2 regions of the Streptomyces melanosporofaciens genome follow, and region 2 is predicted to be linked to the other one. Evidence: riboswitches for the same ligand, from Rfam matches in the RefSeq annotation. Region 2 holds a riboswitch; the other holds the start of a gene.
What was found. Region 2 has a riboswitch for glycine ahead of gcvP (aminomethyl-transferring glycine dehydrogenase). Riboswitches for the same ligand answer to the same signal wherever they lie in the genome.

Region 1 (15,902 bases), 4.1 Mb from region 2:
TGGCGCTGGTGGACGTGGTGGCGTTGGCGCCTTGGGGGTCGCCTACGTACCGGCTGCTCGGCGCTCATCATGAGGTCTTCGGGCAACTGCCGCCCGAGCTGCACCGGGGTCTGGTGCGCGAGTACGTCCGCTCGGGAAGCGCCACGGGCCTCCCCCCGCAGGTGCTGGAGCGGATCGTGGAGGGCTGGTGCGGCCCGGAGGGCCGGCCCGCGTTCTACCGGCAGATCACGCAGAACGATCAGCGGTTCACGGATGAGATCGAGGGCCGTTACGGCGAGATCCGCCTGCCCGTGCTGGTCTGCTGGGGTGCGGAGGACGCCTGGATTCCGGTGGAGCGGGGGCGGGAGCTTGCCTCTCGCATCCCGGGGGCGCGGTTTCGGCTGATCGAGGGTGCGGGGCATCTGGTGCAGGAGGATGCGCCTGCCGAGCTGGCGGTTGCGCTGAGCGGGTTCCTCGGCGACGGCTGAGGTTGCGCCTACGGCGATTGCTCCCCTGCCCCGCCCCTTCCCGATACGCGGCTCCGCCGCGTGTGGGGCTCCGCCCCGGACCCCGGTCCTCGAACGCCGGACGGGCTGGGTTTCAGCCACTCACCCGGAGAAGTTCGGCGGCCAGGAGGCCGATGTGGTGGCGCCAGGCTGTTTGGGCTTCGGTGCGTTCCGCTTCCGCGTCCGCCGGGCCGGTCTGGGTCAGGATGAGGCGGGCGCCGTGGCCGGTGCCCTGGGTGAGCTCCCAGCGGACCGTTCCGGCGGGGCGGCCGTCGCGCTCCCAGGCGTAGGCGAGCACCCGGGGCGGATGCGCCTCGGTGATCGGGCCCGCCGGGACCGCGTCCGTACGGAAGCCGAAGGGGACCGGCGCCCCGGCGGCCGGTTCGGGGATGTCGTCGGCCGGGCCGGTCAGCGTCCGCCAGACCGTCTCGGCGGGGCGGACCAGCTGGCGCTCGAAGCGCAGCCGCCAGCCGCCGTCCTCGGTGGTCTCCACCGCTCCCTCGGCCAGGCCGAACGCCTCGACGTACTTCTCGTGCAGCTCGGCCATGTCGCCGTGGGCGATCTCCTCGCCGCCCAGCAGGGCCGCAAGACCGGTGATGCAGGCGTGCCAGCCGGAGGCGAAGCTGGCCGCGCCGAAGCGGTCGCCGAAGGTGTGGGTGAGGGTCAGCACACAGCCGTCGCCCTCGGGGCGCAGCTCCCAGCGGAGCTCGTCCTCGCCCCAGGTGAAGGCGAAGACGTGGGGCGGGTCGAGCTCGGTGACGAGGCCGTCCATGTCCGGGGCCTCGCGCCCGGGGAAGACGAAGCCCATCCGGCCGCCGGTCTTGAGCTCGACCTGGACCTCGGAGGGGAACCAGTGGACGAGCTGGGCGGGGTCGGTCAGCGCTCGCCAGACCTTCTCCGGGGGATGGGCGAGCCGGCGCTCCAGGCGCAGGGCCGAGCGGCCGCCGCCGGTCTGGGCAAGGGTGTCCTTCATGGCGCTTCTCCGTCGAGTGCGTCGGGTACGGCGGGTGCGGCGGGTTCGCCGGTCGCGTCGGGGGAATCCGGCATCGTGTCCAGATGTCGTTCGAGCGCGTCGAGACGGTCGGTCCACAGCCGACGGTACGGCGCGAGCCAGGCGTCCACCTCGGCGAGCGGCTCCGGGCAGAGCTCGTACCAGCGGCGCTGGGCGTCCCGGCGGACCCGCACCAGACCCGCCTCGCGCAGCACCCGGAGGTGCTTGGAGGTGCCCGGCTGGGTGAGCCCGAGATGCTCGGTCAGCTCACCGACCAGGCGGGGCCGCTCCAGCAGGAGGTCCAGGATCTGCCGACGGCTCGGCTCCGCGAGCACATCGAACGGTATGGCCATGACCTCAACATAACGACCCGGCTATATAACCGCAAGGGCATTCACACTGGGTGCGGCCCGCGCCCCGATCCCCTCAGCTCTCCTCCGTCGCCGTACTGCGCCGGTTCCACGCCCGCGGCGCCCGCCAGCCGAACCGCATCGCCAGCAGCCGCACCACAAACGTCACGGCGGCCGCGAGCGCACTCGTGGCCGCCGTGAGGGCGTCGAAGTGGAGCAGCAGCGCCGCTATCGAGGAGCCGAGGATGGCCGGGACGGCGTACAGGTCCCGGTCCCAGCGCAGCAGCGAGGGCACCTCATGGGCGAGCAGGTCGCGGATCACACCGCCGCCGACCGCCGTGGCCATGCCGAGGGTGACGGACGCGGTGACGCCGAGCCCGAAGTCGTGCGCCTTCATCGTGCCCTCGACGCAGAACAACCCGAGGCCCGCCGCGTCGAAGACCCCCACCGCCGCGGTGATCCGCTCGACCTCGGGGTGGAGGAAGAAGACGATGCCGGTGGCCACGAGCGGGGTGAGGAAGTACCCGAGATCGGTGAAGGCGATGGGCGGCACCGCGCCGATCACCAGGTCGCGGAAGATCCCGCCGCCCAGCGCGGTGGCCTCGGCGAGCACCGCCATACCGAAGACATCGAAGTTCTTCCGCACGGCGAGCAGCGCGCCGGACATCGCGAAGACGAAGATCCCGGCGACTTCGAGCGCGTGCTGGACGGACGGGGTGAACAGTTCGATGAGCACCCGACATTGTTATCCGCGGATGCCCCCGGTCCCGTCCGGGCCCCGTCCCGTCTCAGCCTTCGGTCTTCTTCGTCACCTTCCGTGCCGCCTCGGCACCGGGCTTCTCCTGCGGCGCCTGATCGGCAGCGTTCTCCGGGTGGTGGCAGGCCACCTGGTGGCCGGTGGCCAGCGTCACCAGCGGCGGCTCCTGGCTCTTGCACACCTCGGTCGCCTTCCAGCACCGGGTGTGGAAGCGGCAGCCGGACGGCGGGGAGATCGGCGAGGGCACATCGCCCTTGAGCAGGATCCGCTCCCGCTTGGCGCGCCGCTTGGGGTCCGGCACCGGCACCGCGGACAGCAGCGCCTTGGTGTACGGGTGCATGGGACGCTCGTAAAGGTCCTTGCGGTCCGCCAGCTCGACGATCTTCCCGAGGTACATCACCGCGATCCGGTCCGAGACATGGCGGATGACCGAGAGATCATGCGCGATGATCACGTACGTCAGGCCCAGCTCGTCCTGGAGGTCGTCCAGCAGGTTGACCACCTGCGCCTGGATCGACACGTCCAGCGCCGAGACCGGTTCGTCGGCGACGACCAGCTTGGGCTTGAGGGCCAGCGCCCGGGCGATGCCGATGCGCTGCCGCTGACCGCCGGAGAACTCGTGCGGATAGCGGTTGTAGTGCTCGGGGTTGAGCCCGACCAGCGCCAGCAGCCGCTGGACCTCCGCCTTGACGCCGCCCTCCGGGGTGACGCCCTGCAGCCGGAAGGGCGCGCTGACGATCGCGCCGACGGTGTGCCGGGGGTTCAGCGACGAGTACGGGTCCTGGAAGATCATCTGGACGTCACGGCGCATCGGCCGCATCTGAGCGGTGTTCAGATGCGTGATGTCCTTGCCCTCGAACTCGATCTTGCCCGAGGTGGGTTCCAGCAGCCGGGTGACCAGCCGCCCCATGGTGGACTTGCCGCAGCCCGACTCGCCCACCACGCCCAGGGTCTCCCCCGGCCGGACGTCGAAGTCGAGCCCGTCGACCGCCTGCACCGCACCGCCCTGCCGCTGCAGCAGCCCCTTCTTGATGGGGAAATGCTTGACCAGACCCGACACCTTGAGCAGGGGCTCGGGCGACGTCGTCGCCTTCTCCGGGACCGTCATCTTCGGATCCTTCGTGTCGGTCACAGCTTCGGCGCAATCTCTTCGGTCCAGATCCGGGTGCGCTCCTCCTGCGACATATGGCACGCGGAGAAGTGCCCGCCGCCCGCACCCTTCCCGCGCAGCTCCCTGAGCTCCGGCCGCTCGGTGCGCGTGATGTTGTCCTTCGGCACATCGGCGTACGGGCAGCGCGGGTGGAAGGCGCAGCCGGACGGCACATTGATGAGGCTGGGCGGGGAGCCCTTGACCGGGATCAGCCGCTCGGTCTGGTCGCGGTCGATACGGGGCATCGAGCCCAGCAGCCCCCAGGTGTACGGATGCTGGGGCTCGTAGAAGACCTTCTCGGCCGGGCCCCGCTCGACACAGCGGCCGCCGTACATCACCAGCAGATCGTCGGCGAGCTCGGCGACCACGCCCAGGTCATGGGTGATGACGATGACCGCGGAGCCGAACTCCTTCTGCAGATCCCGGATGAGGTCCAGGATCTGCGCCTGGACGGTGACGTCCAGGGCGGTGGTCGGCTCATCCGCGATCAGGAGCTCGGGGTTGTTGACCAGTGCCATCGCGATCATGGCGCGCTGGCGCATACCGCCGGAGAACTCGTGCGGATAGCTGTCCACGCGCTTGTCGGGCTGCGGGATGCCGACGCGGTCCAGCAGCTCGACCGCGCGCTTGCGGGCCACCTCCTTGGTGACCTCGTTGTGCACCCGGTACGCCTCGATGATCTGGCGGCCGATGGTGTAGTACGGGTGCAGCGCGGACAGCGGATCCTGGAAGATCATCGACATCTCGCGGCCGCGCAGCTTGCGCACCTCGTCGGGGTCGGCGCCCAGCAGCTCCTGGCCGTTGAGCCAGATCTCACCGGAGATCCGCGCCTTGCGGCGACCGTACTGCCCGGCGGTGTGCAGCCCCATGATGCCGAGCGAGGTGACGGACTTGCCGGAGCCGGACTCGCCGACGATGCCGAGGGTCTTGCCCTTCTCCAGCCGGAAGCTGAGCCCGTCCACGGACTTCACCAGACCGTCGTCGGTCGGGAAGTGGACGTGCAGATCGCGCACCTCGAGGAAGGCGGTGGGGGCGGGCGAGCCCGCCGCGGCCACCTCGCCCACGGCGGCGGTGCCGGTGGCCGGCAGATCGCCGTTCCCGGGCTGTCCGGAGGGCTTGGTCAGGTCGGTCATCCGAGCCTCACTCGCGGGTCGATGACGGCGTACAGGAGGTCCACGACGAGGTTGGCGATCACGATGAAGACGGCCGCGATCAAGGTGACGCCGAGGATGACCGGCAGGTCCTTCTCGGTGATCGCGTTCACCGCGAGCCGCCCGAGGCCGGGCAGGTTGTAGGTGGTCTCGGTGAGGACCGCGCCGCCCAGCAGCGCGCCCAGGTCGAGACCGAGCAGGGTGAGGATCGGGGTCCAGGTCGAGCGCATCGCGTGCCGGCCGATGACCACCCGTTCTCGCAGGCCCTTGGCGCGGGCGGTGCGGATGTAGTCCTCTCCCATGATCTCCAGCATGGTGGCCCGGGTGAGCCGGGCGTACATCGCCGCGTAGAGGAAGGCGAGCGTGATCCACGGAAGGATCAGGCTCTCGAACCACATCGCCGGATCGTCACCGAGCCCCTTGTAGTCCACGTTGACCCACTTCAGCGAGTAGCTGAAGATCGCCAGCGAGAGCAGACCGGTGAAGTAGATCGGCAGCGAGACACCGGCCAGCGCGACCGTCATCGCCGAGCGGTCCCACAGGGTGCCCCGGCGCAGCGCGGAGACGACACCGGTGGTGATGCCGCCGACCAGCCACAGCAGGCAGGCGCCCGCGGCGAGCGAGAGGGTCACCGGCATGGCGTCGGTGAGCTGCGGCCACACCGCCTGCTCGGTGCGGAAGGAGTAGCCGAAGCAGGGCGCCGGGCAGTGGGTGACGTCGGTACCGCTGGCGTAGTCCCGGCCGACGAAGAGGCCCTGGACGAAGTGCCAGAACTGCACGAGGACCGGATCACCGAGGCTGAGCTTCTGCCGGATGCCCTCGATGGCCGCGGGGTCGGCCTGCTTGCCGACGAACAGCAGCGCGGGATCGGAACCGGCCCACTTCGGGATCACGAAGAAGATGGCGAAGGTCGTGAGGGTGACGACCAACAGCATCACGACGACGGCGAACAAGCGCCGGATGAGATAAGCAAGCACTGTGCGCGGCCCGGGGGTGGCCCGTGATCCCGGTTGAGGGGGATCACGGGCCACCACCCGCGGCCATCACCTGCCCTTCGGGCCTATCGGGTGCGGCGATGGTGGGGTGTGCGACGGGTCAGGTGACCTGTCGTCACTTGACGACGCCCAGCTGGGAGTAGTCGTAGCGGCCGTTGTAGGCCGCCGACGAGAAGGCGTTCGTCAGCCGCGAGCTGCGCCAGGTGATGTTCTTCTCGTAGATGAACGGCATCTGCACGGCCAGGTCGCTGACCTTGTGGTTCATCTTCTGGTAGATCGCGCCCGCCTTGTTGGGGTCGGTCTCCTTGAGCGCGTCGTCGAAGTACTGGTTGATCTCCGCGTTGTTGGTCTCGGAGACGTTGTAGTTACCGGTCTGCTCGATGAAGCGGCCGTCGATCAGCGGCTGGGAGAAGCCCTGGCCGGTCGGGAAGTCGGGGCCCCAGCCGGTCATGGACAGGCCGTAGCCGCGCTTCTTCATCACCGACGGCGAACCGGTGATGCTCGCGGAGGTGCTGCCCTGGATCGGCTCCACGTTGAGGCTGATGCCGACCTTCTTCAGCGACGCCTGGAGCGCCTCGGCGGCCTCGACCTCGGCGGGCTGGTCGTTGCGGGCCACGATGCTGGTCGAGAAGCCGCCCGGCTTGCCGCACTGCTTGAGCTCGTCCTTGGCCTTGGCCGGGTCCGCCTTGCCGCCGCGCTTGAGGATGCCGTACGGGTCGTAGTCGTCCGCGCCCTTCACGCTCTTGGGGAGCATGTTGGTGGCGATGTCACCACCGGCCTGCGGGCCACCGCGGGTGGTCTGGAGCGACTTGTAGTCGGTGCCGTAGATGACCGCCTTGCGGCAGTGGATGTTGTTGAACGGCGCGACCTTGGTGGTGAAGTCGACGTACCGGACGAAGCTGGTGGTGATGTTGTCGACGTTGCCCTTGTGCTGCTTGAGGGCGTCGTTACGACCCGAGGGGGTCATACCGGTGGCACTGAGGAAGACGTCGTAGTCGCCCTTGATCAGCAGCCGGTCTATCGCCTCGAGGTTGGAGTTGAAGGTGACCGAGATCTTGTCCGGCAGGGCCGGGCGGATCGGGTCGGACGCCTTCTTCCAGCTGGTGTTGCGGACCAGGGACAGGCTCTTGCCCGGGCTGTACGACTGGACCTTGTACGGACCGGAGGAGAACGGCCGGTTGGTGTACTTGGCGCCGGTGTCCTTGTCCGCCTTCACCGGGGAACCGGTCGGCATCGCGAGCATCTGCTCGAAGTCACCGTTGGGCTTGGCGAGGTTGAAGACAATGGTCTTGTCGTCCGGCGTCTGGATCGCCTTCAGGCCCAGCTTGTCCTTGGACTTGTCCTTGTACGGGCCCTTGTACTCGCTCTTGGGGTCCAGGACCTGGCGCAGATAGCCGGGGCCGCCGGAGACGACGTCCTTGGCCCAGATGCGCTCGATGCCGTACTTGACGTCCTTGGACGTGATCGGGGAGCCGTCCTCCCAGGTGATCCCGTCGCGCAGGGTGTAGGTGTAGGTCTTACCACCGTTTGTGATCTTGCCGGTGGAGGTGGCGAGATCCGGGACCAGCTCGTTCGCGGCGTTGCCCGGCTTCGGCGCGTAGGAGATCAGTTGGCGCGCGTAGAAGCGGGAGAAGTCCCAGGCGAACCCGTAGTACTGACGCTGCGGGTCGAGGGAGTCGAACTCCTGCTTGTTGATGAACTTGAGGGTGCCGCCCTTCTTGGCGGACTTGGCTGCGACACCCTTCACCGCGGCGTTGAACCCGGCGCCCGAGCCCTCGTCGTCGGAACCGCCGCCACCGCAGCCGGCGGTGGCCAGCAGGGCGCCGACGACAGCCGCCGCTCCGGCGATCCGCCTGCTTCTCGAGAGCCGTTTCATAGTTGCTGCAACCTCCGGGTTAGCGGTCCTAGGCATGGCGCCGCGGAATACCTTGGGGAGCCTTCTGCCGGATGCGGCAGGGGCTGCTGATGCGTTCGAGTACGGCCGGGCGGCCGTGTGCCGCACCGTCATCGGGTGCCCTTCGGATCCAGTGCGTCGCGGACGCCGTCGCCGAAGAGGTTGAAGGCCAGCACCGTGACGAAGATCGCCACACCCGGGATGATCATGAACATCGGGTCGTCCTCATAGGTGCCGACCGCCTTGGAGAGCATCTGCCCCCAGGAGGCGGTGGGCGGCTTCACGCCCGCGCCGAGGAAGCTGAGCGCGGCCTCCGTGAGGATGTTGGTGGGGATCATCAGCGTCGCGTAGACGGTGATCGGCGCCACCAGGTTGGGCAGCAGCTCGCGGAAGAGGATGTAGCGCCGGCCGGCGCCCAGGCTCCGCGCGGCCTCGATGTACTCCTTCTCGCGCAGCGACAGCGTCTGGCCGCGCACGATGCGACCGACGTACGGCCAGCCGAAGAAGCCGATGACCGAGACCAGGATGGCGATGCGCACCCCGCTGCCGGTCAGTCCCAGCAGGTCGTTGGGGAGCACCGAGACCAGGGAGATGATGAAGAGCAGCTGCGGGAAGGCCAGCAGCATGTCCATCACCCGGCTGATCACCGAGTCCACCCAGCCGCCGAAGTACCCGGCGATGATGCCGAAGATGGTGCCGAGGACCACCGCGACCACCGCCGCGAGGAAGGCCACCAGCAGCGAGATCCGGGCGCCGTAGACGACGCGGCTGAAGACGTCGCGGCCGTTGGACGGCTCCACGCCGAAGAGGAAGTCCGAGCTGATACCGCCCATGGACCCCTTCGGGGTGCCGAACAGCGGGTCGATCTTCTCCTGGTGGAACTCATTGGGCGGATGCCCGAGCAGGCTCACGATCAGTGGAGCGAAGATCGCCACCAGAACCAGGAAGACGACAACGATGCCACCCGCCAGCGCGAGCTTGTCCCGCTTCAGGCGTGTCCAGGCGATCTGCCGCAGCGATCTGCCTTCGACGGACGCTTTGACCACATCCGCCGCTACATCGGCAGTCGCCACCGGATCGCTGTCCGTGCTCGTGCCGTGCAATGGTGCCGTCATCGTGGTGGAGACCCCTCTCGACCGGTGGTGACCGGCCCACGACTCGCCGCTGTGGCGGCTTCGTTCACAACCCGGGTGAAAGTCGCGTTCTGGTACGGAACCTTCTCGGAAGGGGTCGTACGCAGGAACCGCACCCCTTGGAGCGGGAGTCTTCAACGCGTTTGTGATCACCCGCCAGTACTCCCGGGCAATGGATGCCTAACCGTGATGTGAGGAGTACCGCTCCGCTATACGGACGGTCGCGACACGAGAACGCAGCAGTAACCTCGCGCCCGCTATGGGATGTTCGGCCCCAAAGGCCCGGAAGGCCGGGTGGGCAATCCCGTCAATCGGTGCGCGGAGCAGCGGGTCGGTGGCGGATCGGCGGATCGGCGGGTCGGAACGGAGGGATCGGTACCGGCTCGCCGAGGCTGCGGATCAGTAGGCGGGACGCGGCGGCGGGTAGCCGTAGCCGTAGGACGGCGCGGCGGGGGCGGTGCCATAGGCGTCGCGGTCGAAGAAGGGCCGGGCGTTGGCCCGCATCCACAGGGCGACGGGGTCGTACTCGTCGGAGAGCGCGACCGTGGAGACCGGCAGCCCGTCCGGCACGGCGGTGATCGACTGCTCCATCATCACCCGCACCGACTGCACCGCCGGTGGGCTGCTGTCGTAAAGATCCAGCCCGATGGCCAGATACGGAGCGCCCAGCGCGGGCTGCACCCAGACCCGCCGCAGCGACCGCACGGCGGTGGTGCGATGCGCGTTCTGCCCCAGCAGGGCGTAGAACTGCGGGATGTCGATGGCGGGTTCGCTCAGCCGCAGCGGCCCGGCGGGCAGCCGGTCCAGACCGCCCGCGATCCGGCGCAGATCCGGCCACGGGATGCCCACTCCGCCGCCGCGGGCGTGGGGGTTGAGCCAGAGGCCATAGCGGTCGCGGTAGAGCGAGTCGGCGATGAGGCGTCCGTCGACCACCTCATGCGCACGGTTCCAGCCACTGGCGGCCAGTTCCTGTGCGGAGGTCACGCACGGGGCGTAACCGAGGCCGTCCACATCCATGTTCCCGTACTGGGCCTCGGGCGTGCCGGGCGCACCGTGCCACAGCAGCATCCAGACCTGGCCCTCGCCGATGGCCTGCAGCAGCGCCTCGTAGGCGTCGTACCGGCCGGGAGCGACCTGCTGCAACGCTCGCTCAACCTGGCCGGCCGCCGCCCCCCAATCCGCGCCCGCGCTCACCTGGGTCCGCCCCTTCTCTCGCCCTTGTCCCGCACCTCACCGGGGAGCGTGCTCGCACCCCTCCTGGTCATCAAACCAGCTTACGGGCCCCCGTAGCGGACCCTGGGGTGAGTCACAGATCACGGTCGTAGAACGGCCGTACGCGCCCCATCATCCAGTCGACCACCGGATCCCCCTGCGCCACGTCCAGCAGCACCAGCTGGACCTTCCACCGCACGGGCACCACGCCGAGGGCGCGGCCCAGCGCGTCCACCGCCCGCGCCTGGCCCTCGGGGCCGGGGGCGTCCAACTGCACGCCGACGAAGAGCGCCGGCTCGTCGCCCTCGACGCTGGCCAGCGCGCGCCGGGCGGTCCGCACCCCGGTGCCCTTGGCGAACTCGATCCCGGCGGCGGCCAGGAAGTCCACCGGCTCGTCCTGCCAGTCCGGTTCGAAGAGCCGCACCCGCCCACCTGTCGCCGGGCCGTCGAGCTCGCTACGGCCGGCACGGCACAGCTCCCGGACGGCGGGCGGAGGCAGCGGTACGACCACCGCACCACCGGGGTTCACCGCGATGCCGAGCTGGGGCGGCAGGCCGCGGGCGAACTCCACGGCCGGGGCGATGGTGAAGGACATATGGGAGCCGACGAGCTGCAGGAACTGCTGCTCGGAGCTGAACACCGGGACATACGCGGCGCCCTCGATCTCCACCGTGGGCAGATCGAGGCTCGGGCTGCCCGGGCCACCGCCGTTGGGCAGCGGAACCCAGACATGGCTGCGGGAGAGTGTCTCGACGATGCGCGCTCCGACCCCGGGGACGTCGATCGAGGCGGCCATCACCTCTTCGAGCTCATTGCCGGGAAACGCCGGAAACGCGGTCTGCGCGCCGTCGGGGAATCCTCCGTGAGCCGGGGCCATGCCGTACTGCTCCGGGAAGCTCATCTTCGTCCAACCGCCATCTCGTCCTACCTGCCCAAAGCACCCTAGCGGCTGGGCGGCCCGGGGCCGGCGGGGGCGGCGTCATCTCCACAGCACTTCCCCACCTCGCCCGGCCCCGCGCCGCCGTCACACTGGGTGATGCCCCGGTGGCCGATTTCCGGCCAAGGTCACCCGGCGTTTTCCCCTCGCCCCCGGGGAGGGGGAACACCCGTCTCCTCCGGTGCGGGGCCCGCTTCCGGTGCGGGGCCCGCTTCCGGTACGGGGCCCGCTTCCGGTGCGGGGCTCACTCGAAGGAGATGCAGCGCAGCTCGCTCGCGGTCGAGCGGTCCAGCAGCACCGCCGAGGCGCACCCCTCCGGGGCCGCCCCTCCTCCATCCCCTCGATGAGCCGCCGCATCGCGCGCCGATGCCGGCCGAAGGCATAGCCGGAGACCCCGCGACCTCGGGCGGCCTGGCCCTCCAGGGCCACCGTGGCGTCCACGTCCAGCAGCACCATATGGAGGCTGCGGCCCCGGCGCCGCGCGTCCCGGGCCAGCCAGCGGCGGACCCACGGCAGCGCGCCGCAGTCGTGCACCACGACGCTCACATCCGAGCGCAGTGCCCGGCGCAGCCCGGCGTAGTGGGCGTACCGGACCAGCGGGCGGTAGAGCGCGTACGGCAGCCAGCCGGGCATCCGGCGCTCCCACGCCTCCCGGGTGTTCTGCGAGTCCACCCGGATGACGACCGCGCCCGTCCCGTCCAGGAGGGGCACCGTCCGATTGATCAGCGTGCTCTTGCCGGCTCCCGGCAGCCCGGAGGCGACCAGCACGTCCCCCACCGGGAAGCGCAGCTCACGCCGGTCCGCACCGCCGCCTCGCACCGGGCCGCGCAGATCGTGCACCGCGATGCGCCGGCCGGGGATGGCCGTCGACCCGGAGGGCATGCGGCCACGCCGTGCCGGCAGGAGCCTTTGTGCGGTCTCGTATGTTCCCTGCCCATGCACCGTGATCGTCCTCCCAGGTCGGTCAACGCTGCTCGTACCCGCAGAGTGTCAAGAAAAGGTAATGTCCATCAAGGCTGCCTCTGCCCGATCCGGCCGGAGCCGCCCCGATCGGGGCTTCCTTTCTCGGCCACGCATGCGATGATGTGCGCGCAACTCCATACCGGCCGCTTGAATCCGCGCGGGAGAGTCCTTGGTCACCGGCAATGAGCCGGGTGCCCGGGGCGCCGAAGGAGCAAGTCCTCCCTTGAATCTCTCAGGCCCCGATACCGCGTGGACGAGGCAGATCTGAAAAGCGAGCCGCGGGCGCGGCTCCACCCAAGGTGCAAGCCGGGCCCCTTACGGGCGTCACGGCGAACCTCTCAGGTTCCGATGACAGATGGGGAGGACGCACGCGTCCTTGCCGTCCGTCCTCGCCGTCGCGCGACCCCGATCTCCTGGAGCCTGAATCGTGACCGACGCCCCGCCCACCCCACGCCGTACCGCGCTGGACGCACGGCACCGTGCGCTCGGCGCCACCATGACCGACTTCGCCGGCTGGGACATGCCGCTGCGCTACGGCAGTGAGCGCGACGAGCACACCGCGGTGCGCACCCGCGCCGGGCTCTTCGATCTCTCCCATATGGGTGAGATCTCTCTCATCGGTTCGCAGGCCGGGCAGGCCCTGGATCACGCACTGGTCGGCCGGCTGTCCGCGCTCGCCGTGGGCCGCGCCCGCTACACGATGATCTGCGACGACGAGGGCGGCATCCTGGACGACCTGATCGTCTACCGCCTCGGGGACGAGGAGTTCCTGGTCGTGGCCAACGCCTCCAACGCCCAGGTGGTGCTGGACGCGCTGACCGAGCGGGCCGGCGGTTTCGAGGCGACCGTAAGGGACGACCGCGACGCGTATGCGCTGATCGCAGTCCAGGGGCCCGAGTCCCCCGGGATCCTGGGGAGCCTGACCGACGCCGACCTGGAGGGGCTCAAGTACTACGCCGGGCTGCCGGGCACCGTCGCGGGCGTCCCCGCCATGATCGCCCGCACCGGCTACACGGGCGAGGACGGCTTCGAGCTGTTCCTGGCGCCGGACGACGCCGAGCGGGTCTGGGATGCGCTGACCGAGGCGGGCGCCCCGGTGGGCCTGGTGCCCTGCGGTCTGTCCTGCCGGGACACCCTGCGTCTCGAGGCGGGGATGCCGCTGTACGGGAACGAGCTGACCACCGACACCACCCCCTTCGACGCGGGGCTCGGCCGGGTGGTGAAGTTCGACAAGCCCGGCGACTTCGTCGGCCGCCGGGCCCTGGAGGCCGCGTCCCGTGAGGCGGACACCGTCAGCCCGCGCACCCTGGTCGGCCTGGTCGCCGAGGGCCGCCGGGTGCCGCGCGCCGGATACGCCGTGGTGGCCGCCGACGGCTCACAGATCGGCCGGGTCACCTCCGGCGCGCCCTCGCCGACGCTGGGCAAGCCGATCGCGATGGCGTACGTGGACCCGGAGTACGCGAAGCCCGGCACCGAGGGGGTCTCGGTGGACATCCGGGGCACCCGGGAGCCGTACGAGGTCGTGGCGCTCCCCTTCTACCGGCGCGAGCGCTGAGCGGTTCCGCCGCAACGCGTCGCGCCCCACCGGCGTCCTCCCATGGACCGGCACCGAGACCGTCGGCTGGACCGGCACCGAGTCCCTCGGCGCCGCATCCACCGGCGTCACGTCGCGCTGACACCGCACCCACCGGTGTCACACCGCGCAGGCACGCACCCCCCGGCGCCGCACCCCCCGGCACCGCACCCACCGGCGTCGCGTCCCACCAGCTAAGACCCGTTTCCCAAGCACTCCCCCGTATCCAGGAGAATCGGACCATGAGCAACCCCCAGCAGCTGCGCTACAGCAAGGAGCACGAGTGGCTGTCGGCCGCCGACGAGGACGGCGTGTCGACGATCGGCATCACCGAATTCGCGGCCAACGCGCTCGGCGATGTCGTCTATGTCCAGCTCCCGGACCTCGGCTCGACCGTCACCGCCGGTGAAACCTGCGGAGAGCTGGAGTCCACCAAGTCGGTCAGCGACCTGTACTCGCCGGTCTCCGGTGAGGTCACCGAGATCAACGAGGACGTGGTGAACGACCCGGCGCTGGTGAATTCCGCTCCCTTCGAGGGCGGCTGGCTGTTCAAGGTGCGGGTGACGGGCGAGCCGGAGGAGCTGCTCTCCGCCGACGCGTACACCGCCTTCGCCGAAAACTGACCCTCCTCTTCCGATCGGGACCCTGATGTCGCTTCTCAACAGCTCCCTGCACGAGCTCGACCCGGACGTCGCCGCCGCCGTCGACGCCGAACTCCACCGCCAGCAGTCCACCCTGGAGATGATCGCCTCGGAGAACTTCGCCCCGGCGGCGGTCATGGAGGCCCAGGGCTCGGTCCTGACCAACAAGTACGCCGAGGGCTACCCCGGCCGCCGCTACTACGGCGGCTGTGAGCATGTCGATGTGGTCGAGCAGATCGCCATCGACCGGGTGAAGGAGCTCTTCGGCGCCGAGGCGGCGAACGTCCAGCCGCATTCGGGCGCCCAGGCCAACGCGGCCGCGATGTTCGCCCTGCTCTCCCCCGGCGACACCATCCTGGGGCTGAACCTGGCGCACGGCGGTCATCTGACCCACGGCATGAAGATCAACTTCTCCGGCAAGCTCTACAACGTGGTGCCCTACCACGTGGACGCCGAGACCGGTCTGGTCGACATGGACGAGGTCGAGCGGCTGGCCAAGGAGCACCGCCCCAAGCTGGTGATCGCGGGCTGGTCGGCCTACCCCCGCCAGCTCGACTTCGCGGCCTTCCGGCGGATCGCGGACGAGGTCGGTGCGTACCTGATGGTCGACATGGCCCACTTCGCGGGTCTGGTGGCGGCCGGGCTGCACCCCTCGCCCGTACCGCACGCCCATGTGGTGACCACCACCACCCACAAGACCCTGGGCGGTCCGCGCGGTGGCGTGATCCTCTCCACCGCCGATCTGGCCAAGAAGATCAACTCGGCGGTCTTCCCGGGTCAGCAGGGCGGCCCGCTGGAGCATGTCATCGCGGCGAAGGCGGTCTCCTTCAAGGTCGCCGCGGGTTCGGCCTTCAAGGAGCGCCAGGAGCGCACGCTGGAGGGCGCCCGGATCCTCGCCGAGCGCCTGGCCCAGCCCGATGTGCGGGAGGTGGGCGTCGCCGTCCTGTCCGGCGGCACCGACGTCCATCTGGTCCTGGTCGATCTGCGCGACTCCGAACTGGACGGGAGGCAGGCCGAGGACCGGCTCCACGAGGTCGGCATCACGGTCAACCGCAACGCGATCCCGAACGACCCGCGGCCCCCGATGGTCACCTCGGGTCTGCGGATCGGCACCCCGGCGCTGGCCACGCGCGGTTTCGCCGCGGACGACTTCCGCGAGGTCGCCGACGTGATCGCGCAGACGCTCAAGCCGTCCTACGACGCGGAGGCGCTGAAGGCCCGGGTCACCGCCCTGGCCGACAAGCACCCGCTGTACACCCATCTGTCCGAGTAACCCCGGACACGGGGGCGCGCCCGCCCTGGCGCGCCCCCGCCGCACCACCCCCGCACGGCCCGCACGCCTCCCCCGCGTGCAGACGAAGGAGTCCCCCGGTGGCCATCTCCGTATTCGACCTCTTCTCGATCGGCATCGGCCCGTCCAGCTCGCACACCGTCGGCCCGATGCGGGCCGCGCGGATGTTCGTCCGCCGGCTGAAGAACGAGGGCCTGCTGGCCCACACCGCCTCCGTGCGCGCCGAGCTCTTCGGATCGCTGGGCGCCACCGGTCATGGCCATGGCACGCCGAAGGCCGTGCTGCTGGGTCTGGAGGGCAACTCCCCGCGCACCGTCGACGTCGAGGCGGCCGACGGTGAGGTGGAGCGCATTCGCACCACCAAGCGGCTGCGGCTGCT
Region 2 (15,902 bases):
CCGCCGACCGGGAGGCCGCCCATCTGGTGGCGCACCACCCGGAGCAGGGATGGAGCCTGCTGTGCAACGGCGTCCTGCTCTTCGAGGACACCGGTGAGCTGCTGCCGGACGGGCGCGTCATCGCACCCTGCCGGCCGCGGGGTTCCGAGCACATCGTCACCGCGGCCTGACGGCCGCCCACACCGTCACCACGGCCTGACCCGCCGTCGACGGCACGTACCCGCAGGGGCCGGCCCGGCGTATCCGCCGCACCGGCCCCATTGACGCGTCTGCGAGTCTCCGAATTCCGAGGGCTGGTCCTCAGCCCTCGTAGGACTCCAGCGGCGGGCAGGAGCAGACGAGGTTACGGTCTCCGTAGGCCCCGTCGATCCGCCGCACCGGCGGCCAGTACTTGTCGGCCGCCGAGACCCCGGCCGGGAAGACCGCTTCCTCCCGGGAGTACGGGTGGTCCCACTCCCCGGTCAGCGACGCCGCCGTATGCGGGGCGTTCCGGAGCGGGTTGTCCTCCTTGGCCCACTCGCCGGAGCCGACCTTCTCGATCTCGGCCCGGATGGCGATCATCGCCTGGCAGAACCGGTCCAGCTCCGCCAGGTCCTCGCTCTCGGTCGGCTCGATCATCAGCGTCCCGGCGACGGGGAACGACATCGTCGGCGCGTGGAAGCCGTAGTCGATCAGGCGCTTGGCCACATCGTCGACCGTCACGCCGGTGGCCTTCGTCAGCGGCCGCAGATCCACGATGCACTCATGGGCCACCAGGCCGCCGGGGCCGGTGTAGAGCACCGGGTAGTGCGGCTCGAGACGCTTGGCAACGTAGTTGGCGCCGAGCACCGCGACCTGGGTCGCGCGGCGCAGCCCCTCGGCGCCCATCAGCCGGATGTACGCCCAGGAGATCGGCAGGATCCCCGCGGAGCCCCACGGCGCGGCCGAGACCGGGCCGACGCCGGTGGCCGGCCCTGCGGCGGGCTGCAGCGGATGGTTGGGGAGGTAGGGCGCCAGGTGCTCGCGCACCGCGACCGGACCGACGCCGGGGCCGCCACCGCCGTGCGGGATGCAGAAGGTCTTGTGCAGGTTCAGATGCGAGACATCGCCGCCGAACCGGCCCGGCTCGGCGAGCCCGACCAGCGCGTTGAGGTTGGCGCCGTCCACGTAGACCTGGCCGCCCGCATCGTGCACGGCCGCGCAGATCTCGGTGATGTGCCCCTCGAACACACCGTGGGTGGAGGGGTAGGTGACCATCAGCACGGCCAGTTCGGCACCATGCTTCTCGATCTTGGCGCGCAGGTCGCCGGTGTCGATCTCGCCGTCCTCACCGGTCTTGACCACGACGACCTTCATGCCGGCCATCACGGCGCTGGCGGCGTTGGTGCCGTGCGCGGAGGACGGGATCAGGCAGACGGTGCGCTGGGTGTCCCCGTTGGCGCGGTGATAGGCGCGCACCGCGAGCAGCCCGGCGAGCTCGCCCTGGGATCCGGCGTTCGGCTGCAGGGAGACCTTGTCATAGCCGGTGACCTCGGCCAGCCGCTCCTCCAGCTCACGGATCAGGGTCAGATAGCCCTGGGCCTGCTCGGCCGGTGCGAAGGGGTGCAGCGCGCCGAACTCGGGCCAGGTGACCGGCTCCATCTCGGTGGTCGCGTTGAGCTTCATGGTGCAGGAGCCGAGCGGGATCATGCCCCGGTCCAGGGCGTAGTCCCGGTCGGCCAGCCGCCGCAGATAGCGCAGCATCGCCGTCTCGGAGCGGTGCTGGTGGAAGACCGGGTGGGCCAGATAGCCGTCGTGGCGCAGCAGGGCCGCGGGCAGCGCGTCCGGCGCCGCGGCGTCCAGCTCGTCGATGCCGGGGATCCCGGTGGCGTCGCCGTTTCCGCCGTCCACCCCGAAGGCGGACCACACGGCGGCGAGCTGCGCACGGGCGGTGGTCTCGTCGCAGGCGATGCCGACGTGGTCGGCGTCGGTCAGCCGGAGGTTGACCCCGGCCTCCCGGCCCGCGGCGACGACCTCGGCGGCCCGGCCCGGCACCCGCGCGGTGAGGGTGTCGAAGAACGCGCCGTGCACCACCTCGACACCGCCGGCCCGCAGCCCCTCGGCGAGCACCGAGGCGTAGCGGTGAGTACGGCGAGCGATCGCGGCGAGCCCGTCCGGGCCGTGGTAGACGGCGTACATCCCGGCCATCACGGCCAGCAGCACCTGAGCGGTGCAGATGTTGCTGGTGGCCTTCTCCCGGCGGATGTGCTGCTCACGGGTCTGCAGCGCCAGCCGGTACGCCTTGTCGCCGTCGGCGTCCACGGAGACCCCGACCAGCCGGCCGGGAAGGTTGCGGGCGTAGGCGTCGCGCACCGACATGAACCCGGCGTGCGGTCCGCCGAAGCCCATCGGGACGCCGAATCGCTGGCTGTTGCCCACCGCGATGTCCGCGCCCAGTTCGCCGGGCGAGGTGAGCAGGGTGAGCGCGAGCAGATCGGCGGCGACGGTGACGACGGCGCCCAGCTCATGGGCGCGCTCGATGACCGGCCGCGGATCGCGCACCACGCCGGAGGCGCCCGGGTACTGCAGCAGTACGCCGAAGACCCCGCGCTCGGCGATCTCGTCCGGAATGCCCTCGGTCAGATCGGCGACGACGACCTCGACACCGGTCGGCTCGGCGCGGGTCCGCAGGACCGCGACGGTCTGCGGCAGACACTCGGCGTCGACCAGGAAGACGCCCTCCTTGACCTTGCCGACGCGCCGCGACAGCGCCATCGCCTCGGCGGCCGCGGTGGCCTCGTCCAGCAGCGAGGAACCGGCCGTGGGCAGCCCGGTCAGATCGGCGACCACGGTCTGGAAGTTGAGCAGGGCCTCGAGCCGGCCTTGGGAGATCTCCGGCTGGTAGGGCGTGTACGCGGTGTACCAGGCGGGGTTCTCCAGCACATTGCGCAGGATCACCGGCGGGGTGTGGGTGCCGTAGTAGCCGAGACCGATCATCGACGGCAGCACCTGGTTGCGGTCGGCGAGCCCGCGCAGCTCGGCGATGACCTCCGGCTCGCTGCGGGCCGGGGGCAGCGCATCCAGCGCCTCGGTGCTCTTTATGACCTCCGGTACGGCGGCCTCGGTGAGCTCGTCCAGCGAGCCGAAGCCGACGTGGGCGAGCATCTTGGCCTGCGCCTCGCCGTCGGGGCCGATATGGCGCTGCTCGAACGGAGTACCGCGTTCCAAGTCGGAGAGTGCGATGCGATTGGCGGTCATCTGCGGGGGCCTCCTGGTCTGTAACGACCGGCGAGGGGCACCGCGGCGCGGGTGCCCGGACGGCCTCCCCCTCTGTCATCTCAACCTGAGAGCTTCACCGGTCCACATACCGCCTGACCGGTTTTCACCGTCGGTGAGGAGGGGTTCCGGGGCTCTGCTCGCCCGTGGCCCGCCCTGCTTTCCAGAGTGACCTCACCCGCACGGTACGTGTGCCTGAGAGATTCCGGGGAGGGTTTGCTCCTTCGGCGCCTCCGACAGCGTCGGCGGAGGACTCTCCCGCACGGGGTTTACAGCCACAGTCAGCGTACCAGCGGTTCTACCGTGGGGGACGGTCGCCGGCGTTCGAGTGGCCGAGCACGGCGATGTGCCTTTTTGTAGGTATCAATGGCCACTTGCCACCTGTGGGAGAGAGCGTGCAGACCGATATCGACCCGCGGACCCTGATCGGCCGCAAGGCATTCGACCGCGAGGGCTCCAAGATCGGCACCGTGGACGAGGTCTATCTCGACGACGCGACCGGCGAGCCCGAATGGGCGGCCGTACGCACCGGGCTGTTCAGCCGGGACGTCTTCGTGCCGCTCGAACCGAGCGAGGTCGTCGGCGACACCCTGCGGGTGCCGTACGACCGAACACTGATCAAGGACGCCCCGGACTTCGGCGTCGGCCGCCACCTCTCCCCCGAGCAGGAGCTGCAGCTCTACCACCACTACGGGCTGGACGTCACGGGCTGACCTTGGGCCTGGGGCCGACCCTGCTCGTGGCCTGGGGCGGCCTGTTTGTGTCCCGGGGCCTGCTCGCGGCACGGGGCCTGGTCGCGGCTTGGGCCGTGGCCCTGCATGTCACCTGGGCTCTGGCCCTGCTCGTGGCTCAGGACCTGCCCCCGCTCGGGTCCGCCGCCGAATCCCGGGGCCAGATCATCAGCGCCCTCGGCCAGGCCGTCCGGCCCCGCGGCCAGGTCATACGCGCCCGGGGCCAGGCCCTCCGGTCCCGGGGCCCGCTCGCGGCACGGGCCGTGGCCCTGCATATGGCCTGGGGTCCGCTCCCGCTCGGGTCCGCCATCCGGGCTCGGGGCCAGTCCATCCGGTCCACCCGGTCCCGGGGCCAGGTCACCCTCGGTCTGCTCTTGGCCCGGGGCTATGCGCTCCCCCACGTTCAGGCCCGTGGTTCCCTCCCGGCCCGTGGTCCCGTCCGGGGCCAGGTCCGAAGCCGCCTCCGGGGCCACGTCGAAGCACGGACCCGCGGCGTCCTCCGGGATCGGGCCGGCAGCCTCCTCCGAGACCGGGTCCGCGACCTCCTCCCGGGCCACGTCAGCGCGCAGGCACGCGGCGTCCTCCGAGACCAGGTCCACAGCCTCTCCCGGGATCGAGTCCGGGTCCGGGGCCGCCTCCCGGGCCACGTCCGGGCCCGGGCTCGCGGCGCCCTCCGGGACCGGGCCCGCAACCTCCTCCACGGTCGGGTTCGCGTCCGGGTCCGGACCCACGGCCGGGTCCGGGGCCAGATCCGCGTCCGGGCCCGGGTCCGCGCCGACGTCCGGGTCCGGGTCCACGTCGGGAGCCGCGTCCGCGTCCAGGGTCGCGGCCTCCCCCGGGATCGCGTCCAGGCCCGGAGCCGCATCCGCGTCCGGTCGCAGCAGGGGCAGCGGTTCGGTCGGCTCCAGCGCCGGGTCGTCCACCGCGAACGTCCGCACCCGCCCCGGCCGCGACCACGGCTCCTCGAAGCGCACGGTCACCCGGCCCACCCCGCTCCCCTGCACCCAGCCAGCCCCGTACTCGGCGTGCCGCACATCGGAGCCCGGCAGCCAGTGGCGCGGCTTCTCAGCGTCCCCAGAAGCCTCTCCCGCGCCCTCTCCCACACGATCCGGCCCCTCGGGCCCCGGCACGCGCCGGGCGTCCCCCAGGGCCTCATGGGCCGCCTGCGCGGCCTGCGCGGCCTGCGCGGCCTGCGCGAAGAGATCCTCCTGGGTGTAGTCCGCCAGACCGCTGACCCCGACCCCCAACAGCCGCACACCCGCCGTGGTGTCCACGCCGTCGATCAGCCGCGCCGCGGCCTCCCGCACCACCCCCGGATCGTCGGTCGGCCCGCGCAGGGTCTCCGAACGGGTCAACGTGGAGAAGTCGTACCGCCGCACCTTGATCACGACCGTCCGCCCCGAGCGGCCCGCCTCGCGCAGCCGCCGCACACAGCGGTCGGCGAGCCGTGCGATCTCCAGCTGCACCCGGGTGCGGTCGGTGAGGTCGACGTCGAAGGTGTCCTCCACCGAGATGGACTTGGCGTCCCGCTCGGCGACGACGGGCCGCTCGTCCCGGCCCTCGGCCATCAGGAACAGCGACGCTCCGTGGGCCCGGCCCAGCAGCCGCACCAACTCGGCCTCGCCCGCCTCCCGCGTCTCGGCCACGGTGTGGATCCCGGCCCGGCGCAGCGTCTCCGCCGTGGCGGGGCCGACGCCCGGGAGCGTCCGCACCGACATGGGGCCGAGCAGCTCGCGCTCCGTCCCCGGGTCGATGACCACCATGCCGTCGGGCTTGGCCTGCTCCGAAGCGATCTTGGCGAGCATCTTGGATCCGGCGAGCCCCACCGAGCCGGTCAGCCCGGTGGCCGCCTTGATGTCGGCCCGCAGCCGCTCCCCCACGGCGCGCGCCGCCCCCACGGTGGGCTCGGTGCCGCCCGCCTCCAGATCGACGAACGCCTCGTCCAGACTGAGCGGCTCCACCAGCGGCGAGAGCGTGTGCAGCAGGGTCATGACCGCGTCGCTCACCGTGCGGTAGAGGGTGAAGCGGGGGATGAGGAACGCCGCGTTCGGACACAGGCGGCGGGCCTGGGCCATCGCCATGGCCGAGTGCACCCCGAACACCCGGGCCTCGTAGGAGGCCGTGGCGACCACGCCACGCGGCCCCAGACCCCCGACGATCACCGGCTTACCGCGCAGGCTGGGCTTGGATGCCTGCTCCGCCGAGGCGTAGAAGGCATCCATGTCCAGATGGAGAATCGTCGGCGCACCCCTCACACCTACGATGCTGCCGCACCCCACTGACAATGGGCGGCACGACGGCCCGGAGGCGGGCCCGGGGCGCCGCTCGGCTCACGTCCGGGGCGGCGCCTGGCGAACGGCGCCCGACGAAAGGACGAGCGCTCAACCGGCCCGGTTACGACGCGCCGCGAGCTCATCGGTGGGGTTGTGCCGGATCAGCGTCTCACCCGTGTCCACCCGCTCGCCGTGCAGCTGGGACAGCGCCCTCTCGACATCCCGCCAGACGACGCCCACGGCGATCCCGAAGACACCCTGACCGCCCTGGAGGAGGTCCACGACCTCATCGGGCGAGGTGCACTCGTAGACGGTCGCGCCGTCGCTCATCAGCGTCATCTGGGCCAGGTCGTCGAGCTCCCGGGCACGCAGATGGGTCACCGCAGCCCGGATGTTCTGCAGCGATACGCCGGTGTCCAGCAGCCGCTTCACAATCTTGAGGACGACCACGTCCCGGAAGCTGTAGAGCCGCTGGCTGCCCGAGCCGTACGCGGGCCGGACGCTCGGCTCCACCAGGCCCGTCCGGGCCCAGTAGTCGAGCTGGCGGTAGGTGATGCCCGCGGCCGCGCATGCGGTGGGTCCGCGGTACCCGACCCGCTCCGTCTCCCCCGCGGCGGGCTCACGCGGCGGTGCTGCCTGTGCCGCGACCCGAGCCTTCAAAGCCGGATCGGCCGGTGCGCTCCCCTGGAGCGTATACGGACCGCCGGCTGCCGTGCCGTCGCCGGTGCTTCTCACGCCGACCTCCGTCCTCGACCTGCCATCTTGAAGGTAGGCAGTCACCCGGGGTGCGTCAACGATCGCCACACTCGGCACGCCGAGTGATAATCACCCTAAGGGTGGTTTCCCGTGTCCCTCGTCCGGGAAAGGCTACTCGAATGCGCGAGCGAGGACCGGCATACCGTTCACTGGCTGCTGGTTCCGAAGTCCTCGGGCGAGATCTGGTCGAGGAACTCGCGGAACTTCTCCACCTCGTCCTCCTGCTCGTCCGGGATCGCGATACCGGCGTCGTCCAGCACGCCGTCGCTGCCGTAGATCGGCGTTCCGGTGCGCAGCGCGAGCGCTATGGCGTCGGACGGCCGGGCACTGACCTCCACGCCGCTGGCGAAGACCAGCTCCGCGTAGAAGACCCCCTCGCGCAGATCCGTGATCCGGACCTCCGTCAGCTGCTGGCCGACCGCTTCGAGTACGTCTTTGAAAAGATCATGGGTCAGCGGGCGCGCCGGAGCCATGCCCTGCTGAGCGAAGGCAATCGCGGTCGCCTCACCTGGTCCGATCCAGATGGGGAGGTACCGGTCGCCTCCCACTTCACGCAGGAGCACGATCGGTTGGTTGGAGGGCATTTCCACCCGGACACCCACGACGTCGAGCTCGTTCACACAGCAACCCTAGGACGTGCCCGGCCGGTTTGGATAGTCGGGGCCCGGTCGATCACCGCTCCTGGACCCTCAGAGCCGACCGCACCAGCGCCGCGTGCAGCTGTACGGAGAGGGTGGCAAGCTCCCGCACACTGGCCTCCGCATGCGCTCTGGTCTGCGGGTTTCTATGCAACCGCAGCGGAGCGACCACCTGCTCGACCATGCCGGCCTCGCGCTCGGCGGAGGCTTTCATGATTCGCAGATGACGTGGTTCCAGGCCGAAACGACCAAGTTCGGCGATGAGCCGGGCGACGGTCACCGCCTCGATGTCGTACCCGCCGTCCGCGGTCGGCGCGAGCAGCCCGTACGACTCCCATTCGGCCAGCTGCACCTCGCTGACCTCGGCCGTTGCCAGCAGCTCGGCACGGCCCAGCCGGGCGGCCGTGGGGCCGTCCGCGGCCGCCCCGGTACCGCCGTCGAGCGCACCGGGCTGCCGTGCTCCCTGCGGAACGGCAGGAAGCTGCAACGGCTCGCCCCGATCCAAGGCGTCCAGATGCTCCCGGATGACCTTGAGCGGCAGGTAGTGGTCACGCTGCATCCGGAGGATATGGCCGAGCCGCTCCACATCCCGCCGGCTGAATTTGCGATAGCCGGAGGGCGTCCGCCGCGGCTCGACCAGACCTTCCGACTCCAAGAAGCGGATCTTGGAGATGGTGACCTCGGGGAACTCGTCCCGCAACAGATTCAGCACGGTGCCGATGCTCATCGACCGGCTGCCCGTGGGGGCGGTGCCGGTACCGGCACCGCCCGACGGTGTCTGAAGCATGGACCTCCCCTGACGGGTCAGATGCCGACGCCCCGCTGGCTCGGGTAGAAGACCAGCCGGTACTTACCGATCTGCACCTCGTCGCCGCTGGCCAGCACCACCGGCGCGTCGATCTGCTCCCGGTTGAGGTACGTCCCGTTGAGGCTGCCGACGTCCGAGACGGTGAAGCTGCCGTCCTGGCCGCGCCGGAACTCCACATGGCGGCGGGAGACCGTCACATCGTCCAGGAAGATGTCGCTCTGCGGGTGACGGCCCGCCGTGGTGACATCACTGTCCAGCAGGAAGCGACTGCCCGAGTTCGGCCCGCGGCGGACGACCAGCAGCGCCGATCCCATCGGCAGCGCCTCGACGGCGGCCTGCGCCTCCGGGCTGAGCGACGGCAGCGGCGTCTGCCCGGTCACCTCGGAGTCGTACGCCTCGAGACCCGAGATCGAAATGGTGGAGGTGGTCTCCGAGGCACGCTCGGAGGGGGCGCCGCCCCGCAGCGGGGCGCCGCAATTGGAACAGAACCGGCTGGCCTCCGCGTTCCGGTGGCCGCACCGCTGACAGACAGGCAAGCCGAACCCTCCACCACTGTGAGCGGCCGATGGCTCCTGGAAACCTATGGGGCCGGTCGCGGAGGGGTCAACAGACTCGCCCTGGGAGCCGACCTGGTCCCGGAACAGCGGGCGCTCCTCGGTCCCCCCTCCGCTCTCCTCCGCGGCACGCGAGGCGCGGTGGCGAGCGGTACTGCTGCCGCCATCCTGGCGGGCACTCTTGCCGAACAACTTCCCGAACAACTTCACGGGCGATTCCCCTTGACTGAAACAGACCCGCCCGTGGGGCAGGACAAACCCTCGATGCACACACCAGACGGTCCGGACATCCTCACAACGTCCGTGACCACCAGACAGTTTCCATCACGCGCGGATCTTCTGGTGCGTTGACCCCCCGCGTCCACATGGTCTCCCCGAGAGACCCTCATTTCGAACCGCCTCACCGTGATGACGACCGAGCGTAGTCAGGCCGCTTCGCCGATCGCAAGGCATCCACAACGATCTTCTTCTCCCGCCGCACGGACACAGTGGCCTGCTCCTTCTCCAGGCTCTGCACCACCCCGCCGGGGATGTTCAGCGCCGGCTCCAGATCTTCCGGCTTGCCGATCACCTTCACAACATACGGTTGCGTCACTTTCCGTCCATCGATCTGGATCGCGCCACCGCTGTCCGCGAAGTAGGTGCCGGCGACCACTCGCACCTTGCCGATCTGGATCGCCTCGGCGCCCGCCGCGCGCAGCTCCTGCACCGTGTCGAGCAGCATGTCCGACTCCACGGAGCCCCGGGAGTCGTCGATGGTGATCGTGATGCCAGGACCTTGTGCTGCCACCGTACCCGCGAGCACGCCCAGCTGCTGCTCCTTCTGAAGCGTCTGTTTGCGGGCCTCCTCGGCCTGGTCCGAGCTGTTCTCCAGCTCGGTGCGCTGGTTCTCCAGCCGTCGCTTCTCGTCCTGGAGCCGCTGGGTGCGGGAGTCCAGCTCGTCGAGGATCCGGACCAGGTCCTCCTGCCGGGCGCCGCGCAGCACGCTGTTCTCGTTGGTCGAGCGCACCTGGATGGCGAGGCCCAGGCCGAGGCCGAAGAGCAGCAGGGCGACGATCAGCTGCGCACGGGTCAGCCGCGGCGGCCATACACCCTTCAGCAGCCGCTGGCGGCCGGACAGGGCCTCTTCCGACCCCTTCTCGGCCCCGCGGCCGCCCTGCCCGGCTCCGGGGCCGGGGGCGGGCCCCACACGCTCCCCGGGGCCGCTCCTGGGCCCGCCGGGGGGCCTGGTGCCCTCGGCGGGCGGCGTGGGCGTGCCGCCCGGCTTGACGGGCCGGCCCTGGGCCTGCGGCGGCAGAGCCTCGGGCAGCACGGCCTTGGGCAGGGGCGTCCGGAGAGCGACGTCCTTGAAACCGCCCGGCGGCGGCCCGGCGGGCCTGCCCGGCTCACTCCGCTGAGACGCGGACGGCCTTCCCGACTCACTCCGCGGGGGCCCGGCGGGCCTGCCCGACTCACCTCGCGGGGGCGTGGACGGCCTGCCCGGCTGCTCCCGTACGTCACGATGCTCGGGCTTCCGGGCGGGCGACGGGGTGCCCGGCCGCGGCGTTTCGGCCACCGACGGCCGCTCCGGCCGCGCCCGCTCGCGCGGCTCCGGCTCCCCGGACGGCGCGGGCTTCTCGGCCGTCTCCGGCCGTCGCGGCGGCTCGGGCGATCGCCGCGGCGGCTCAGCGGCCGGTTCGGTCTCTCCGGCCTTCGCTGCCGGCTCGGGCTTCTCGGGCCGCTCGGGCTTCTCTTCCCTCTCGGCCAGTCGCGGCGTTTCGGCCGACCGTCGGTTTTCGGCCGACTCCGGCCGCTCGGGCTGCTCAGGGGTGTCGTCGGTCGTCATCGGCCTCACGCCCGGAAGACATGGCGGCGGATCGCGGCCGCGTTGGAGAAGATCCGGATACCGAGCACCACCACGACTCCCGTCGACAGCTGGGCACCGACGCCCAGCTTGTCACCGAGGAAGACGATCAGTGCGGCCACCACCACATTGGACAGGAACGATACGACGAAGACCTTGTCGTCGAAGATCCCGTCCAGCATCGCCCGGAAGCCCCCGAAGACCGCGTCGAGTGCCGCCACGACGGCGATCGGCAGATAGGGCTCGACCACCGTCGGCACCACGGGTCGAACCACAAGTCCGACCACGACTCCCACGATGAGCCCCAATACGGCGATCACGATGTGCCCTTCCCTGTGTCGGCGTCACCCTTGCCGGAGCCACCGGCTATCGGTTCCGCGGTGCGTACGATCAGGCTCGGCGCGGCCGGAAGCCGGAGCGAGTCCTGGGCGGAAATGCTCGTGCGGATGTCATAGTTCTGCTGCAGCACATGCAGATACTGGCCGTCCGCGCTGTTCTGGAAGGCGGTGCTCAGCCGCTGCCCGTCCCCCACCGCGAGCACCGTATACGGCGGCGCCAGCGGCTTGTTGTCGACCAGTATGGCGTCTCCCGCGGCCCTGATCGCCGAGAGCGCCGTCAGCCTCTGCCCGTTGATCGAGATGGCCTCCGCGCCCGACTCCCACAGGCCGTTGACGACGCGCTGCATGTCGTGGTCGCGCACCCGGCCGGTATCGGAGAAGTCGGCGCTCTCCCGTGGTCCCCCGCCGCCGCCGGCCGCGCCCTTGGCGTCGTCGACCACCAGCTTCACCCCGGGGCCGGTCACTTCGTTGGCCCCCGAGAGCAGCGCCACCAGATCGGCCTTGGCTCCGCCGTGCTTCTCCAGTGCCTGCCGCTGCTTCTCCCCGACCTCGCCACGGAGCTTGTCCACACTCCTGGCGAGCTCGTCCGCGTTCGAGTTCCCCGTCTCGATACGGTCGATCAGTTCTCCCCGCTCCTTGGCCAGCGTGGGCGCCGATATCCGCGCCTCGGCGGCGCCGACGGTGATGACCACCGCGACCAGGACAAGGCCGAGAGCCAGCCCCAGTTTGGCCCGCAGGGTGCGCGGCAGGCCCGAGCGGCCGGTCTCCCCGCGCCGCGCGGCGGCCTCGGCGTACCCGTCGTCGAGGCTGTGATCCATCACATTGGTCAGCAGCGACATGGACGCGTCGAGGCGCGGGCGAGGGCGCGGCGATGCTGTGCTCCGAACGGGGGGCGGCTGCGACATGCCGCACATCGTCGCACGTGGGGGCCGCCGCCACCGAATGGCCCCTCCGGCGTGCCGGATCGGGGACCTCGGGGCGGCGCCCCCCACGCGCTCAGACGTGCGGAGACGGCCTCGGGATCAGCGCCCCGCGCTGTCCACCACGCTCGACCACTCGTCCAGCAGGGCCTGCGCGGACGCGTCGTCCGGGCCCTCCGCCCACAGATGGGTGACCGCCTCGGCCGGGTCGGGCAGCACCATGACCCACCGCCCGTCGGCCTCCACGACCCGCACCCCGTCGGTGGTGTCCACCGAACGGTCGCCCGCGGCCTCCACCACATGCCGCATGACCAGGCCCTTGACCGCCCAGGGGGTGGCCAGATCACGCCGCTGGACATGCGCCCGCGGGATCCGCGCATCGATCTGGCTCAGCGTCAGCTGAGTGCGCGCCACCAGCCCGATCAGCCGGACGAAGGCGGCCGTACCGTCGAAGACGCTGCTGAACTCGGGAATGATGAATCCGCCGCGCCCGTCACCGCCGAAGATGGTGGTCTCCGACCGGGCGACCCGGGTCAGATCGTCCGCCGCGGTGGTCGTCCACTCCACCTGCGTGCCGTGATACGCCGCCACCTGCTCGGCGATACGGGTCGTGGTCACCGGAAGCGCCACCCGCCCGCTGCGCCGCTCCGCGGCCACCAGGTCCAGCATCACCAGCAGCGTCCGGTCGTCCTCCACGATGCGGCCCCGCTCGTCGACGAGCGAGAACCGCTCACCGACCGGGTCGAACCGCACTCCGAACGCGGCACGCGCCGAGGCGACGATCTCGCCGAGCCGGGCCAGCCCCGATCGGCGGGCGTCGGCGGTCTCCGTCGGACGCGCCTCGTTCAGACCGGGGTTGATGGTCAGCGCGTCCACCCCGAGCCGTCCCAGCAGGCTCGGGAGCACCAGCCCGGCGCTTCCGTTGGCGGCGTCCACGACGACCTTGAGACCGGATTCGGCGATCCCGCTGATGTCCACGGCGCGCAGCAGCGAGCCCGTGTACGAGTCGAAGACGCTCGACGGGAAGCTGAGGTCACCGATCTCGCCCGGGAAGGCCCGGCGGTACTCCTGGCGGGCGTAGACCCGGTCCAGCTTCCGCTGACCGGCCGCGGACAGATCGGCGCCCCGCTCGTCGAAGAACATGATGTCCACCGAGTCCGGCACCCCGGGCGAGGTCCGGATCATGAACCCGCCGGCACTGCCGCGCGCGGTCTGCTGCCGGGCCACCGGCAGCGGTACGTTCTCCAGGTCCCGTACGTCGATGGCGCTGGTCTGCAGGGCGGAGATCATCGCCCGTTTGAGCGCCCGCGCGCCCCTGGAGTGGTCACGCGCGGTGGTGACTGTGGAGCCCTTCTTGAGGGTCGTCGCATACGCTCCGGCGAGCCGCACCGCCAGCTCCGGGGTGATCTCCACATTGAGGATGCCGGAGACGCCGCGGGCGCCGAACAGATGAGCCTGCCCCCGGGACTCCCAGATCACCGAGGTGTTGACGAACGCGCCCGCCTCGATGGTCTTGAACGGATAGACCCGGACATTGCCCTGGACGATCGATTCCTCGCCGATCAGGCACTCATCGCCGATGACGGCCCCGTCCTCGATCCGGGCGGCGCGCATGATGTCGGTGTTCTTGCCGATGACACAGCCGCGCAGATTGCTCTGCTGGCCGACGTACACGTTGTCGTGCACCACGGCCTTGTGCAGAAAGGCGCCGCTCTTCACCACGACATTGGAGCCGACGACGGTGTGCTCACGGATCTCGGTGCCGGCCTCCACCTTGGCGTAGTCGCCGATGTAGAGCGGACCGCGGAGCACGGCCTCCGGATCCACATCCGCCCCTTCGGCGACCCATACGCCGGGCGAGATCTCGAATCCGTCGAGTTCGACGTCGACCTTGCCCTCGAGAACGTCGGCCTGGGCCTTCACATAGCTCTCGTGGGTGCCGACGTCCTCCCAGTAGCCCTCGGCGACATACCCGAAGATGGGCTTGCCTTCCTTCATCAGCTGGGGGAAGACATCTCCGGACCAGTCGACCGGAACGTCGGGCTCGACATAATCGAAGACCTCCGGCTCCATGACATAGATGCCGGTGTTGACCGTATCGGAGAAGACCTGACCCCAGGTCGGCTTCTCCAGGAAACGCTCGACCTTTCCGGCCTCGTCGACGATGGTGATACCGAATTCGAGGGGATTGGGGACGCGCGTCAGACAGACGGTGACAAGGGCTCCGTTTTCCTTATGGAAATTGATCAGATCCGTAAGGTCGAAATCCGTCAGGGCGTCACCCGAGATCACCAGAAAGGTGTCGTCCTTGAGCGCTTCCTCCGCGTTTTTGACGCTACCGGCAGTGCCGAGTGGCTTCTCCTCATTCGCGTACGTGAGCTCCATACCGAGCTCCTCGCCGTCACCGAAGTAGTTCTTCACCAGGGACGCGAGGAACTGGACTGTCACCACGGTCTCGCTGAGCCCATGCCGCTTGAGCAGCCGCAGCACATGCTCCATGATCGGCCGGTTGGCCACGGGCAGCAGCGGTTTGGGCATGGTCGAGGTCATCGGGCGCAGACGAGTTCCCTCGCCCCCTGCCATCACGACGGCCTTCATGTCGGAAGCGTCCTCCTTGAAGAGACGACGGTCATGCCGACCGCGCCCGCCCGATGGCCCTTACACTTACCGCGCTACGGGCCCCGGCCTCTATGGACGCCGCTACGGCGAGCTCAGTCGGCCGCGGTGTCCGCCCTGACAAGTCGGCGGACCTGAACCACGTAGAGGACTCCTGCCCACCAATAGAGTGTTGTACCCCATCCGGCGAACGCCCATCCGAAAATTGCGGCGGTCGTGTGAAGCCAGCCACTTCCCTCACTCAGAAGGAGCAAGGGGAAGGCGTACATCAGGTTGAAGGTCGCCGCCTTGCCGAGGAAGTTCACCTGGGGCGGCGGATAGCCGTGGCGCCGGAGGATGCCCACCATCACAAGCAGGACCAGCTCTCGCGCGAGAAGGACCGCGGTCAGCCAGAGGGGCAGGATCTCGCGCCAGGTGAGACCGACAAGCGTTGACAGTATGTAGAGCCGGTCGGCCGCCGGGTCGAGAAGCCGGCCGAGGCTGCTGATCTGGTTCCAGCGACGGGCCAGCTTCCCGTCGAGATAGTCGCTGACACCGCTGAACGCCAGCACCAGCAGTGCCCAGCCGTCGCTGTTGGGCCCGCCGAACTCGGGCCGGAGGATCAACCACAGGAAAAGCGGCACGCCGACGAGGCGCGCAGCGCTGAGGATGTTCGGGATGGTGAGCACACGGTCCGTCTGAACTCGTGTCTCCTGTACCTCCACCCGGGAGCCTCCCGTGAGAAACAGGCCGATGATGCTCCATGACTCTACCGGTAGGCCCGCATGGGTTCCGCACCGGGGCGTACCGGACATGGACATAAAAAAGACCCCGAGGGAAGCAGATTCCCATCGGGGTCTTTTTGAAGAATTGTTCGGCGGTGTCCTACTCTCCCACAGGGTCCCCCCTGCAGTACCATCGGCGCTGAAAGGCTTAGCTTCCGGGTTCGAAATGTAACCGGGCGTTTCCCTAACGCTATGACCACCGAAACACTATGAAACCAAAACCGGAACCACACCCCAAAAGGGGGGGCTCAATACGGTTCATTGCTTCAGAACCAACACAGTGGACGCGAGCACCTGAGGACAAGCCCTCGGCCTATTAGTACCAGTCAACTCCACCAGTTACCCGGCTTCCATATCTGGCCTATCAACCCAGTCGTCTACTGGGAGCCTTAACCCATCAAGTGGGTGGGAGTCCTCATCTCGAAGC

Region 1: linked by a shared signal. The riboswitch ahead of gcvT (glycine cleavage system aminomethyltransferase GcvT) and the one ahead of gcvP (aminomethyl-transferring glycine dehydrogenase) in region 2 are both predicted to bind glycine.

What each region holds. Positions count from the first base shown of each region.
Region 1 is NZ_FNST01000002.1:4,954,646-4,970,547, reverse strand. It holds gene BLV72_RS24410 (alpha/beta fold hydrolase) at 1-467, shown strand, start outside; gene BLV72_RS24405 (SRPBCC family protein) at 580-1,458, opposite strand; gene BLV72_RS24400 (ArsR/SmtB family transcription factor) at 1,455-1,829, opposite strand; gene BLV72_RS24395 (trimeric intracellular cation channel family protein) at 1,903-2,562, opposite strand; gene BLV72_RS24390 (ABC transporter ATP-binding protein) at 2,615-3,691, opposite strand; gene BLV72_RS24385 (ABC transporter ATP-binding protein) at 3,712-4,866, opposite strand; gene BLV72_RS24380 (ABC transporter permease) at 4,863-5,837, opposite strand; gene BLV72_RS24375 (ABC transporter substrate-binding protein) at 5,995-7,755, opposite strand; gene BLV72_RS24370 (ABC transporter permease) at 7,884-8,888, opposite strand; gene BLV72_RS24365 (enhanced serine sensitivity protein SseB C-terminal domain-containing protein) at 9,306-10,100, opposite strand; gene BLV72_RS24360 (enhanced serine sensitivity protein SseB) at 10,213-11,019, opposite strand; partial or broken gene BLV72_RS24355 (AAA family ATPase) at 11,300-11,937, opposite strand; glycine riboswitch at 12,167-12,276, shown strand; gene gcvT (glycine cleavage system aminomethyltransferase GcvT) at 12,446-13,573, shown strand; gene gcvH (glycine cleavage system protein GcvH) at 13,834-14,214, shown strand; gene glyA (serine hydroxymethyltransferase) at 14,240-15,505, shown strand; gene BLV72_RS24335 (L-serine ammonia-lyase) at 15,604-15,902, shown strand, end outside.
Region 2 is NZ_FNST01000002.1:9,061,810-9,077,711, reverse strand. It holds gene BLV72_RS41460 (DUF5999 family protein) at 1-170, shown strand, start outside; gene gcvP (aminomethyl-transferring glycine dehydrogenase) at 301-3,216, opposite strand; glycine riboswitch at 3,282-3,406, opposite strand; glycine riboswitch at 3,408-3,505, opposite strand; gene BLV72_RS41450 (PRC-barrel domain-containing protein) at 3,630-3,947, shown strand; gene BLV72_RS52270 (DNA polymerase IV) at 3,923-6,220, opposite strand; gene BLV72_RS41440 (MerR family transcriptional regulator) at 6,347-6,973, opposite strand; gene BLV72_RS41435 (bifunctional nuclease family protein) at 7,141-7,614, opposite strand; gene ftsR (transcriptional regulator FtsR) at 7,667-8,419, opposite strand; gene BLV72_RS41425 (double zinc ribbon and FHA domain-containing protein) at 8,437-9,264, opposite strand; gene BLV72_RS41415 (DUF881 domain-containing protein) at 9,395-10,291, opposite strand; gene BLV72_RS41410 (small basic family protein) at 10,825-11,157, opposite strand; gene BLV72_RS41405 (DUF881 domain-containing protein) at 11,154-12,080, opposite strand; gene BLV72_RS41400 (mannose-1-phosphate guanyltransferase) at 12,198-14,693, opposite strand; gene clsA (cardiolipin synthase ClsA) at 14,807-15,415, opposite strand; rRNA gene rrf (5S ribosomal RNA) at 15,563-15,679, opposite strand; rRNA gene BLV72_RS41385 (23S ribosomal RNA) at 15,772-15,902, opposite strand, start outside.